Regions from separate parts of the Thioalkalicoccus limnaeus genome, predicted to be linked through region 1. Evidence: predicted binding sites of a transcription regulator. Region 1 holds the regulator's gene; each other region holds the start of a gene.
The links. Region 1 encodes sigma-54, which starts transcription at its own class of promoters, with help from an activator protein. Its sites were predicted from a motif close to TGGCANGNTNCNTGCTT; they were not measured.
Positions count from the first base shown of each region.

Region 2: the regulator sigma-54 is predicted to act here: its motif matches at 1,664-1,680, upstream of ABC977_RS02760 (SIR2 family protein).
Region 3: the regulator sigma-54 is predicted to act here: its motif matches at 1,187-1,203, upstream of nifH (nitrogenase iron protein).
Region 4: the regulator sigma-54 is predicted to act here: its motif matches at 1,837-1,853, upstream of nifB (nitrogenase cofactor biosynthesis protein NifB).

Region 1 is NZ_JBDKXB010000012.1:6,661-9,731, reverse strand. Features, by position in the region: gene lptA (lipopolysaccharide transport periplasmic protein LptA) at 1-267, shown strand, start outside; gene lptB (LPS export ABC transporter ATP-binding protein) at 264-989, shown strand; gene ABC977_RS10325 (RNA polymerase factor sigma-54) at 1,110-2,585, shown strand; gene hpf (ribosome hibernation-promoting factor, HPF/YfiA family) at 2,614-2,952, shown strand.
Region 2 is NZ_JBDKXB010000002.1:254,371-257,441, forward strand. Features, by position in the region: gene ABC977_RS02755 (hypothetical protein) at 44-658, opposite strand; gene ABC977_RS02760 (SIR2 family protein) at 745-1,623, opposite strand; gene ABC977_RS02765 (TRAP transporter large permease) at 1,858-3,071, opposite strand, start outside.
Region 3 is NZ_JBDKXB010000011.1:79,445-82,515, reverse strand. Features, by position in the region: gene nifD (nitrogenase molybdenum-iron protein alpha chain) at 1-127, opposite strand, end outside; gene nifH (nitrogenase iron protein) at 256-1,128, opposite strand; gene ABC977_RS10145 (NAD(+)--dinitrogen-reductase ADP-D-ribosyltransferase) at 1,652-2,506, shown strand; gene ABC977_RS10140 (cytochrome c3 family protein) at 2,555-3,071, shown strand, end outside.
Region 4 is NZ_JBDKXB010000009.1:88,969-92,039, reverse strand. Features, by position in the region: gene ABC977_RS09130 (lipocalin-like domain-containing protein) at 1-772, shown strand, start outside; gene ABC977_RS09125 (DUF4124 domain-containing protein) at 986-1,438, opposite strand; gene nifB (nitrogenase cofactor biosynthesis protein NifB) at 1,915-3,071, shown strand, end outside.

The sequences.
Region 1 (3,071 bases):
GAACGGATCACCGCTTGGGGGGACCCGGCGATCCTCGTCCAACGCGCCGAAGGCGACGCCCCGGAGCAGCGGGCCGAGGCGCGACAAATGACCTATGACGTCACCCGGGACGAGATCAGTTTGATCGACCGAGCCGTCCTCTACCAGGGTCAGGATCGCTTCAGCAGTGATCGGATCCTGTTCAATCGAGCAACCTCCCAGATCAAGGCCGGGACCAGCGCGAACGGGACGGAGCGCGTTCGCATCGAGATCACCCCCACACCATGACGACACTGCGGGCAACGAATCTCACCAAGCACTATCGCCATCGCCCGGTACTCCGAGGCGTCGATCTCGATGTCAACGACAGCGAAGTCGTGGGCCTCCTGGGGCCGAATGGCGCGGGCAAGACCACCTGTTTCTACCTGATCGTCGGCCTGATTGCGGCCAATACGGGCCGGATCACGCTCGACGGGCGGGATCTGACGCGGCTGCCGATGCACGCCCGCGCCCGCTGCGGCTTGAGTTACCTCGCGCAGGAACCCTCGGTCTTTCGCAAACTGAGCGTCGAGGAGAACCTGTTGGCGATCCTCGAGACACGCCGCGAGCTCGACCGCGCCGGACGGCGCACCCTCGGGACAGCCTTGCTCGAGGAACTCGGCATCGCCCATGTCGCTGGATCGCTGGCCCTGAGCCTGTCCGGCGGCGAACGCCGCCGCCTCGAGATCGCGCGTGCGCTGGCCGTCGAGCCACGGGTCATGTTACTCGACGAACCCTTCGCGGGGGTCGACCCGATCGCAGTCGGCGACATCAAGCAGATCGTGACCCATCTGCGCGAGCGCGGCATCGGCATCCTGATCACGGACCATAACGTGCGTGAGACGCTCGACATCTGCGACCGCGCTTACATCATCAACGACGGCCGGGTCATCGCCGAAGGGACACCCCAGGCCTTGCTCGAAAACGCCGAGGTCCGGGCCGTCTACCTCGGCGAGCACTTCACGCTATGACCCCGGGGCACTCGACACGAGCCGGGGCCGGCACCTCGAGTCATGCTACGATCAGGGTTGCATCGGCTAGAATGATCCAGATCGCATTGAATTGCGAACCATGTTACGGCAATCCGAGCAATGAAGCAGTCGATCCAACTTCGTCTCGGCCAGCATCTGGCCATGACCCCGCAGCTGCAGCATGCGATCAAGTTGCTGCAGTTGTCGACGTTGGATCTGCAGCGCGAGATCCAGGAGGTCCTGGAATCGAACCTGATGATCGAGGAGGGCGACGAGACCGAGGGTTCCCATGGCGCCGAGGAACAAGCAGGCGAACGCCCGGCGGAAGAGCGTGATGCCCTTCTCGAAACCCCGCCGCGGGATCTCGACCGCGAGGTCGATGGGCAACGCACCGACATCCCTGAGGACTTACCGGTCGACACCGAGTGGAGCGACCTTTACGACACCAGCTACCTGCCCGGCGCGACCCGCGACGAAGAGGGGCCGGATTGGCTCGCACAGCGCAGTCGCCCGCAAAGCCTGCACGACCACCTGATGTGGCAACTGAACCTGTCCCGCCTCGACCCGCTCGAGCAGGCGATCGCGACCGCCGTCATCGATGCGATCAATGACGACGGGTACTTGACGACCGATACCGCGGAGCTGAAGGCGACCCTCGGTGACCCCGACCTCGGGTTGGATGAGATCGAGGCCGTGATCCATCGCGTCCAGTCATTCGACCCTCCAGGCGTGGCCGCGCGCGACCTGCGCGAATGCCTCCTTCTGCAATTGCGACAACATCCGCAAGGGGATCCCGTGCGCGATGTCGCGCTCGCCATCTGCCGCGACCACTTCGCCACGCTGTCGCGACGCGATCTCGCCGGGATCCGCACCGCACTTGGCCTCGACGCCGACGAACTGGCACAGGCCATCACGATGATTCGTGCTCTGCAACCCCGCCCCGGGGCCTTGATCGCGGAAATCCAAACAGAGTACGTTATACCCGACGTCTTGGTGCGCAAACGCGACGGCGCCTGGTTGGTCGAGCTGAACCCGGACATCACGCCGCGGCTCAGGGTTAATGCGGACTATGCGAAGCTGATCCGCCGTGCCGATCAAAGTGCCGACAACCTGTGCTTGAAGAGCCACCTCCAAGAGGCACGCTGGTTCATCAAGAGCCTGGCGAGCCGCAATGAGACGGTGCTGCGCGTTGCCGCCAAGATCGTGGAGTTGCAAAGGGATTTTCTGGAACACGGAGAGGAGGCGATGAAGCCCATGGTCCTGCGCGACATCGCTGAGACCCTCGATCTGCACGAGTCGACGATTTCGCGCGTGACGACCCAGAAGTACATGCATACTCCACGAGGCACCTTCGAATTGAAGTTCTTCTTTTCCAGCCATGTGGGCACGGCTTCGGGAGGCGAATGTTCGTCGACCGCGATCCGCGCCCTGATCCGCAAGCTGGTCGCCGGTGAGCCGGCCAGCAAGCCCCTCAGCGACAGCCGGATCGCGACCGTGCTTGGGGATCAGGGCATCAATGTGGCCAGACGCACCGTGGCAAAGTACCGCGAGGCCTTGGGCATACCACCTTCGAACGAACGTAAACGTCTCACTTGAGAGGCGTTCAGAACACTAGGAGTACATCATGCAGATCAACCTGACGGGGCACCATGTCGACATCACCGAGGCACTCCGGGGCTATGTCGAGAACAAGTTCGAGCGTCTCGGGCGGCATTTCGACCACGTCATCAACATGCACGTCATCCTCAGCGTCGAGAAGCTCCGCCAACGCGCGGAGGCCACGATCTACGTCAATGGGGCCAACCTGTTCGCGGAGTCGGTCCATGAAGACATGTATGCCGCGATCGACGGGTTGATCGACAAGCTCGATCGCCAGGTCATTCGCCACAAGGAGAAGAAGAACAATCACCGCGGCGGCAACAGCCTCAAAGGATTAGACGAAGCCCCACCGACCGACGAGTAGGAAGCACCCCGGTCCGAGCGATAGGCAGACCAAACGCCCCGGACCGGGCGCCACTTCGTCCCGAGTGATTGGTCTCATGCGACTCGGTGCGATCGTCGCGACCGACGCGATGCTCACAG
Region 2 (3,071 bases), on a different contig from region 1:
ACGGCCGATCGATCAGCATCTCCCGAGGCGCTGCGGAGGTCGCTCACTCGGTCATCGTCTTTTCGATTGCCTTCAGGTCCATGGCCTCTAGGAACGCCTGAATCGGCGCCTTGTCCTTGAGACCGCTTCCTCGCAGCTCGACGAGGACTCGTCCGCCGAGCATCAGTTTCATGTCCCAATCCTGACTACCCTTCTCGTGCTCGAGGATTCCGCGGTAGCCTTGGGCCAGGAAACTGCTGGTGACGGGGGTGGCTTGCAGCAGCATCGGATTGGCGAACATCATGCCCATCATGCCGATCAGCGGCGAATCGGCCACGATGCTGATCTCGATCTCGGCCCCTTCTTCATCGTAATAGCGGCGACTCAGGTTGGTCCCCGTCAGCGCATTCAGAATGCCGAGGCTTTGCGATGCCGGTTCGTCGGCCTGCCATCCCGGCAATGGGTCGGGCAACAGCGTCCAGAGACGGGCCGTGATCTGCTCCTGGATCTTGGCGATCGCGAACTCGAGGGTCTGGACGGTCCCGCGCAGGTCCCCGGCGTCATAAGCCGAGCGGGCGGCATCGAGCTGACTGTGGATCGTATCGGCGGAGGCGGAGCCACCGCAGCCGAGCGCCGCCGCGATGGCGAGCGTCAGGCAAAGGCGTGCGCGTCTGATCATGATCAATCCCCTTTGCTGAAGGTAACGGCCTCGGCGCGTTGGCGGACCAAGCCAGTCTACTGCGGCGCGCGGGGCCGGCATCCCGGTCAGCATCCCGTGGACGCTTCCGGTCGATATGGCTGCGAGTCGAGGTCCGCTGCCGCGAGCAAGTCCGGGATATCGGCAGCCACGATTTCCAAGCCGTGACGCTCGCAGAAGCGGCGTTCCTTGTCGGTCGGTTCGCGGATCAAGGCCCAGCCGGCCGGGTGCCCGGCATCGTGAATCAGATCCGCTAGCACCATCCGCTCGGTGTCGCGAGTCAGGCGCAGACCCAGAAGCAGGTAACGGCGGCCTTGCCGGTAACTCTTGATCCGCCTCGGAATCGCGAAACCGCCCATCAACTCGGTGATGTAATCGACATAGTCCGCATCCGAAGCGACATAGCACGGATCTGGCCAGGGACTGCCCATCGGCTTGAGCAGGATCGGCCACTCGGCGGCCACGGCTTCTTGGTTCGTTTCCTGATAACGCGCACCGTCCCACCAATGCAGACGGAACCGCTCCGGACCGCCCCCCAGTCGCGCCACGCCACGCACCAAAAGATGACAGCGATCCGAGTAGGCCGCCTGAAGCTGGGTGTCGCGATTGATGTCGATGATATAGGGTACCCGCATACGAGCCAACCAGGCATGCAGCGGGGCCGGGGTCCAGGTGCGCCCTGCGTAGGTGTGGGTCAGAAAACGCACGACCGCACCCCGGCCACGTTTCAGTTCGACGTTCATCGCGGCCCGCGAGAACTCCCACATCAGCCGTGGCGCCATGGGCCGGCCATTGTTCATCGCCAGGATCAGGCTGTCGCTGTCGGCCGGGATGGGTTCGGCGGTGTTGACGTCAACGACACCCGACAAGGCTCCTGGGCCGAGATAGGGCACCAGTTCCCCCTGGCTAAGGGCTTCGATCAAAGGCTTCAGGTCATGGTCGGACATCGCGAGCGGCCTCGTGCAGGTGGTGGCTTGCGAGAATTCAAAGCAATATCCGCGCCATTAAGTGGGCGTCGGATCCGCGGGCCGGGCCGATCGCCAACGAGTCGAGCACCGCCGGCAGGGCGGGGCAGTGCATCCCACCACTCACCCCGCCTGGATCTTTGCCCATCCGGCTCGTGGGTCGACCATGTCAGTCCTTGGCATGGGTATCTCCGCCCGCGGTCCGGGACCGTGCGCCTACAGGAGACTCGGCAACCAGGTCGCCAAGGCGGGCCACAGGGCCAGCAACAGCAAGACCAGCAGCTGGATACCGACGAAGGGAACGGCGCCCCGATAGATCTGCATCGTGGTCAACAGCCGCGGCGCGACGCCGCGCAGATAGAACAACGCGAATCCGAATGGCGGGGTCAGGAACGAGGTCTGGAGGTTGATCGCGATCATGACCCCGAGCCAGACCGGATCGACGCCCATCATGAGCAAAACCGGTGCGACGATCGGGACCACGACAAAGGTGATCTCGATGAAATCGAGGATGAAGCCGAGCAGAAACATCACCAGCATCACGAGCGCAATGGCTCCGGCCGTGCCCCCGGGCAGCCCCGTCAGGAACCCGGCGACCATCTCATCGCCGTCGTACCCGCGGAATACCAGCGAGAAGAGCGCTGCGCCGATGAAGATGAAGAAGACCATCGCCGAGACGATCGTCGTTTGTCTGACGACGCCGCTCAGAATGGGCCAGGTCAATCGGCCGCGGAGCGCAGCGAGCAGCAAGGCGCCGACCGCGCCGACCGAGGCGGCCTCGGTCGGCGTGGCCCAGCCGGCGATGATCGAGCCCAATACCGCGATCATCAGGAGCAACGGCGGCATCAGGGCGCCGACGACGCGCCGCATCAGCGCGAAGCCGCCGATCGGCCGTTCGCTACCGGGAATGGCCGGCAGCGCGTCGGGCTTGATCCAGGCCAGGGCGAGCACGAAGACCACATAGAGTGCGACGAGCAGCAGGCCGGGCAGCAGGGCGCCGACGAACAGGTCACCGACCGAGACCGTGTCCGGCGCGAAGATGCCCATGTCCAGCTGGGCCTGCTGATAGGATGACGACAGGATGTCGCCGAGCAGAACCAACACGATCGACGGCGGGATGATCTGACCGAGGGTGCCCGAGGCGCAAATGGTGCCGGCCGCGATCGATGGGTTGTAGTTGCGACGCAGCATCAGGGGCAACGACAGGAGCCCCATCGTGACCACGGTCGCGCCGACGATGCCGGTGCTCGCCGCCAACAGGGCGCCCACGAGGATCACCGAGATCCCGAGCCCTCCGCGCAGCGGCCCGAACAGCATGGCCATGGTATTCAGCAGATCCTCGGCCACGCGCGAGCGTTCGAGCATCACGCCCATGAACACGAACAACGGAACGGCGATCAGCGTCTCGTTGGTCATGATGCCGTAGAGGC
Region 3 (3,071 bases), on a different contig from region 1:
TCGACTGCTCGATCGACTGATCGTTGACGGCCAGGTGCTTCGCGCGGTCCTTCTTGGCCTTTTCCGGATAGACCTCGAGGACCTCTTCGATCAGGGCCTGGGCCTCTTCGCGACTCAATGCTGCCATGATGGCGTTACCTCATTCCGGCGCCGCGGCCCATTCGCCGACGGTCGCACGTTGAACACCCATTCCACCCCTGACCGCGTTCGGCCGGGGCGACATACGACGCTGTTCCAGGATCGTCCGAAGCCTGGCTAGGCCGCGGCGGCACTCTTGCCGACGATGCTCTCGTCCTCGGGCGTGATGATGCCGAACTCGGTCAACAGCTCCTCGAGCTCGTCCATCGTGCAGGGTGTCGGGATCACGAACTTCTTGTTCTCGATGATCTTGTTGGCCAGCGCGCGGTACTGGTCGGCCTGGGCACACTTGGGGTCGTACTCGATGACCGTCATCCGGCGGATCTCGGCGTGCTGAACGACGTTGTCGCGCGGCACGAAATGGATCATCTGGGTTCCAAGTCGCGCGGCCAGGGCCTCGATCAGCTCGTCCTCGCGGTCGGTGTTGCGGCTGTTGCAGATCAGTCCGGCCAGGCGCACGCCGCCCGAGTTCGCATACTTGACGATACCCTTGGAGATGTTGTTCGCCGCGTACATGGCCATCATCTCACCGGAGACGACGATGTAGATCTCTTGCGCCTTGTTCTCGCGGATCGGCATCGCGAAGCCGCCGCAGACGACGTCACCGAGCACGTCGTAGAAGACGAAGTCGAGATCGGCCTCGTAGGCCCCTTCCTCTTCGAGGAAGTTGATCGCGGTGATGACACCGCGTCCGGCACAGCCGACGCCCGGTTCCGGACCGCCGGACTCGACGCACTTGATGCCGGCGTAGCCGACCGACAGCACGTCCTCGAGCTCGAGATCCTCGACGCTGCCGGCCTCGGCCGCGAGCTCCATGACCGAGTTCTGGGCCTTCGAGTGCAGGATCAGACGGGTCGAATCGGCCTTCGGATCGCAGCCGACGATCATGACCTTCTTACCGGCCTCGGCGAGCCCCGCGACCAGGTTTTGCGTGGTCGTCGACTTGCCGATTCCGCCTTTGCCATAAATGGCGCATTGACGCAGTGCCATGGGATATCTCCTTCGTGTTCGCTGAAACAGCGGTGGACCAAATTGCCTCAACCAGCTTAAGCAAGCCACATGCCATGATTTAGGCGGGGCTCGCGTGGCGAGCCTCCAAAACCGAAAAAAGCGATAAAAAAAGATTTTTAATCAACGCATTGCAAGACCATGAAGGGATCCAGGCGAGCTCGATCGGGTCGGCCATCGCGGCAGCCAGGCTGGTTGGCCTCGGATCGTGCCGACGAGGGCAGTGGGGTCCTTGAAGGCTGCTGCATCAAGGGCTTCGGCGCGAAGATCCAGCTGGATCGGCACTGGTCGCAAAGCCGACAATGCCCTGTCGGCTGTCCGGACCGCGACAGACCCAGGCCCGGTCAGCCGGGGCTGGATGACAGCGAACGACGCGTTGCCGATCGACGGCACCTGATCGCGGCCGAGCGTCCATCACCGGCCCCGCCGCAGACGGGGTTCCGATCGGTTCGCCATTGGGGCATGATGGTGGTTTCGATACACACAGCCATCATCGCCACGCTCGATGACCAGCCCACCGCCCCGGCAACCCGTCCCCGAGATCCTCGCGCCTTCGCTGCCGGCCTCGGCCCGGCTCCCGCTGAACCGCTGCAACCTGCCCCCGGTCATCCTCGGCAGCTTGACCTATCAGGCCCATCCGGTGCCGCTCGAGATCGATGGCGTGCGCGCTTTCCACGCCAAGCTGTTCGACCAATTGGCCGAGGCGACCGATCACCGCGAACGCGCCGAGCGCTTCGGCCATTACATGACGGTGCATTTCTGTCTCGAGGCGCTCGAGGAGGCCGGTTTGACCCCCGGTCGGAAGAAGAAACGTGCGAATGCGAATTACCTGCGGCAGGTCCGCGGCTGGTCGTTCGACTCGGATGGACGCGAAGGCGCGGTGCTCAAGCATTGGGTCGAGACCCGCTTCGGGCTGCTCGCGCGCCATCACAATGGCTGTCTGCACAAACCCGGCAGCGACGCCTACCAGCGTTATCTCGCGGCCGGGGCCAGGGGTCTCTATGCGACCAATGCGCTCGAGGCCCAGTTGGATCTGCTCTACACTTATTGCCAATATGAGCTTTTCCGTCTCGACCCACCGCGCAAGCACTTGACCCTGTTCCGCGGCATCAACCGGATCGACGAGCACGAGATTCTCGGACGCGGCCCCGGAGGGCGCTATCGCGTCCTGCTGAACAATCTCAATTCGTTCACCAGCGATCGGGAACGGGCCGATGAGTTCGGCGACTACATTCTCGAGGCGCAGATCCCGTTGCCGAAGGTCTTTTTCTTCAACCGGCTGCTGCCTGGGCTTCTGAAGGGCGAAGACGAGTTCGTCGTCATCGGGGGCGTCTACGAGGTTGGCATCAGCACCCTGTAACGCCGGCGCGCGACGCGCCGAAGACGGTGATCCTGGAGGCTTGATTCAATGCGTAGATGGATGATCCTGTTTCTCGTGTTAGTCGTCCTGGCGGCGATTCCGCTGCTGATGGCGGCCTCCTGGGTCGTGACCCAATCCGCGTTGGACGCGACCTCCGGCGAGCCCTTCTGTGGTTCGTGCCACGTCATGGCCCCGTTGGTCGCGGCCTATCGCGAGGATGTCCATGGCGGCAACAACGATCAAGGGCTCGCCGCGCGCTGCACCGACTGCCATGTGCCGCACGACTCGGCGCGGAATCATCTGATCGGCAAGGTCGCGACGAGCCTGCACTCGGGCTGGGGACAAGTGACCTACAGCATCGGCCTGAACAAGATCGACTGGCAAGCCAAGCGCGAAGACCGTGCTCGATTCGTCTTCGATTCCGGTTGCCTGATGTGCCACGCCGAGCTCGATCGCGATACCAATCCGCATTACCCGATCCATAGCCTCTATTTCGCCGACCCCGAGGCCATGGCGTGCGTGACCTGTCATCCGAAGGTCGGTCACCATGACCTCGATAGCCGAC
Region 4 (3,071 bases), on a different contig from region 1:
GACGAACGGGCGCTTGATACACGCCGAGCGCGTCGAACGTGCGCTCGAACCGCTGGCCGGCGCCGCGCAGGGGGCGACCCGTGCCTGGATCGGCGATTGGCTGCTGGCCCTCGAAGATGAGCACTATCACACGCGCATCGACGCCGATGGGTTCGCCTTCGATCTGATACTGGACCCGCCCGGCCCCCCGGTCCTCAATGGTCGCGCCGGCTTCAGCCAGAAGACCCCGAACCCGCAGAATGCCAGCTATTACTACAGCCGACCGCAACTGGCCGTCAGCGGCCGGCTCTCGATCGGGGGCCGCGAGCGGCCAGTCTCGGGTCATGCCTGGCTCGACCATGAATGGTCGAGCGAGATCCTGCCCGACGAGGCCCAGGGCTGGGATTGGCTCGGCATCAACCTGCACGATGGCGGCTCGCTGATGGCCTTTCAGATGCGGGCGCGCGACGGAGACGAGTTGTGGGCCGCAGGCACATTGCGTTCGGGCGACGGTCGCAAACAGATCCTCGATCCGGATCAGGTGCGCTTCACACCGCAAAGGCACTGGACCTCGCCGCGCACCGGCGCCCGCTATCCGGTCGCCTGGACCATCGAGATCGACGACCAAACCTGGCATGTGCGCCCATTGATGGACGATCAGGAACTCGATGGTCGCCGTTCGAGCGGCGTCGTCTATTGGGAGGGGGCGGTCTTCGTCGAGGACGCCGAACGCGAGATCGGCCGCGGCTATCTGGAGATGACCGGGTACCTGGACCGCCCGACCGACCTCTAGGGCAAGTCCACGAAGTCAGGGTGACCGCGGCGTTGTCGGGTCACGGCGCGCATCGAGCGCCATACCGGATACTTCGGATTCAGAGTTGGCGCCCCTAACCCGACCTACAGGGTACTGGCGCCTGGTTCCCGCCTCTTTTCACCGTAAGCCAGGCGATAAGCGGGCGGTGCCCCAAGTGGGCGGCGGCACGAGTTTCGCTGGGTTATCTGGCCCTCACCGACCTCGCGTCAGAATCGCCTCCTCGAGCCGGTCGATCTCACTGAGTTCACGACGCAGCTGGCCGCGCTGCTCGACCGGTTGGGACCCCCGGGCCAAGGCCTCATGGATCGCGCGGCGGCGCATCCGCAGCTCGCGCAACCTGAGCTGATCCTGATACCCGATCCCGGCATCCTGCTGCGCCCGACCCGCATCGGTTCGGGCCTGGACACGCGCCGTCCGTTCGTCGCGCAGACGCTGATAGGCCTCCCATTCCGGCTCCGTCAGACCGCCTCGCCCCGTCACAGAATAAGTCGAATCGTCGATTTCGCGGTCATGTGACGCGGCCCGGCACGGGCGATCCTGGTAGAGGATGTGTCCGAGCGCGTCTTCGCATTTGTAAATCGGCGCCGCCTGCACCACCAGGGCGATCCCGGCGACCAACCCCACCAAGGCGAATTTCCTATCCATGTCGCGCACCTCCTTTGCGCTCGCTCCGAGCCTTGAAGGATAACCGACGCCCGACGCGGGGTCACTATCACCGCACGGATCCCGAGGGCGGCATCGAACCCCGCCTGCCTGACGACCCGTCGCGGAACACTGCGTCGACCGCGAATCATCCCCAGCGGGTGTCGAAAGCCTGTGGACAAGCCTGTGCGCGACGCCGGTAACCCTTTGCTCAACCGGCAACTCGCCCCAGATCGACCACGAACTGGTCAGGGGCTCGCGGCACAGCTCTTCGGGGTCTCGTGCCCCTGTGTCGATGCCGACAATGAGGCCGCGCATCCCCTGTAGCAATGCCGACAGACCAGCCGGCGCAGCGATTCCAACGCCTTGATATCGCTGGTTACGGCGGCACCGAAAAACGATGGCATGCCGATTGCTTTGATCGCATCAGTCATTTTCGGTGCGCGGGGCCTGGCCCCGCTTGATGTGGAGGCCGGGCGATGGGCGTTTCCAGCATGGGGAAGGGTAGCGGCAGAGCGGGATGTGCCGCGAGCAGCTGTGGCGGGGCAGCGGATCAACTGGCGCACCTGCCGCCGGCGATTCGCGACAAGGTCCGCGACCATCCCTGTTTCTCCGAGGAGGCTCATCAGCATTACGCCCGGATGCACGTGGCCGTGGCCCCAGCGTGCAACATCCAGTGCCATTACTGCAACCGCAAGTACGATTGCTCGAACGAGTCGCGACCGGGCGTCGTGTCGGAACTCCTGACGCCTGAGCAGGCGGTCCGAAAGGTCCTGGCCGTCGGCGCCCACATCCCGCAGCTGACAGTGCTCGGTATCGCCGGGCCGGGCGACCCGCTCGCGAACCCGGAGCGCACGCTCGCGACCTTCCGCGCACTGTCCGAGCAGGCCCCGGACATCAAGCTCTGTCTGTCGACGAACGGGCTCGCCTTGCCCGGCCTGGTCGATGCGATCTGCGCCCACAACATCGACCATGTCACGATCACGATCAACTGCATCGATCCGGACATCGGCGCCCGGATCTACCCCTGGATCTTCTGGCAACACCGGCGCGTCACGGGCCGGCGCGCGGCCGAGATCCTGATCGAACAGCAACAGCGCGGCCTCGAACAGCTGATCGCCCGCGGCGTCCTGGTCAAGGTCAACTCGGTCATGATCCCCGGCGTCAACGACGACCATCTGAAAGAGGTCAGTCGTCTGGTCAAGGCCAAGGGGGCCTTCCTGCACAATGTGATGCCTTTGATCGCCGAGCCCGAACACGGCACCTTCTATGGCCTGATGGGCCAACGCGGCCCGACGGCCGAGGAGCTTCGCGCGCTCCAGGACGCCTGCGCCGGCGACATGAACATGATGCGCCACTGCCGTCAGTGCCGGGCCGACGCGGTGGGCCTGCTCGGCGAGGATCGGCATCAGGAGTTCACGCTAGAGCGGATCGAGGCGATGGAGATCGATCCGGTCGCGGCGATGGAGCGCCGTCGCCAGGCGCGGGCCGAGATCGAGGCACGCCGCGCGGCGGCGAAGGCGCCGGTCGGTGAGATCCGGGTCGCACTCGCGACGCTGGCGCGGCCCACACCCCCGACACCGCCGCCGAGCGTCCGGCCGCTGCGTATGGCCGTTGCGACCCGCGGCGGGCATCT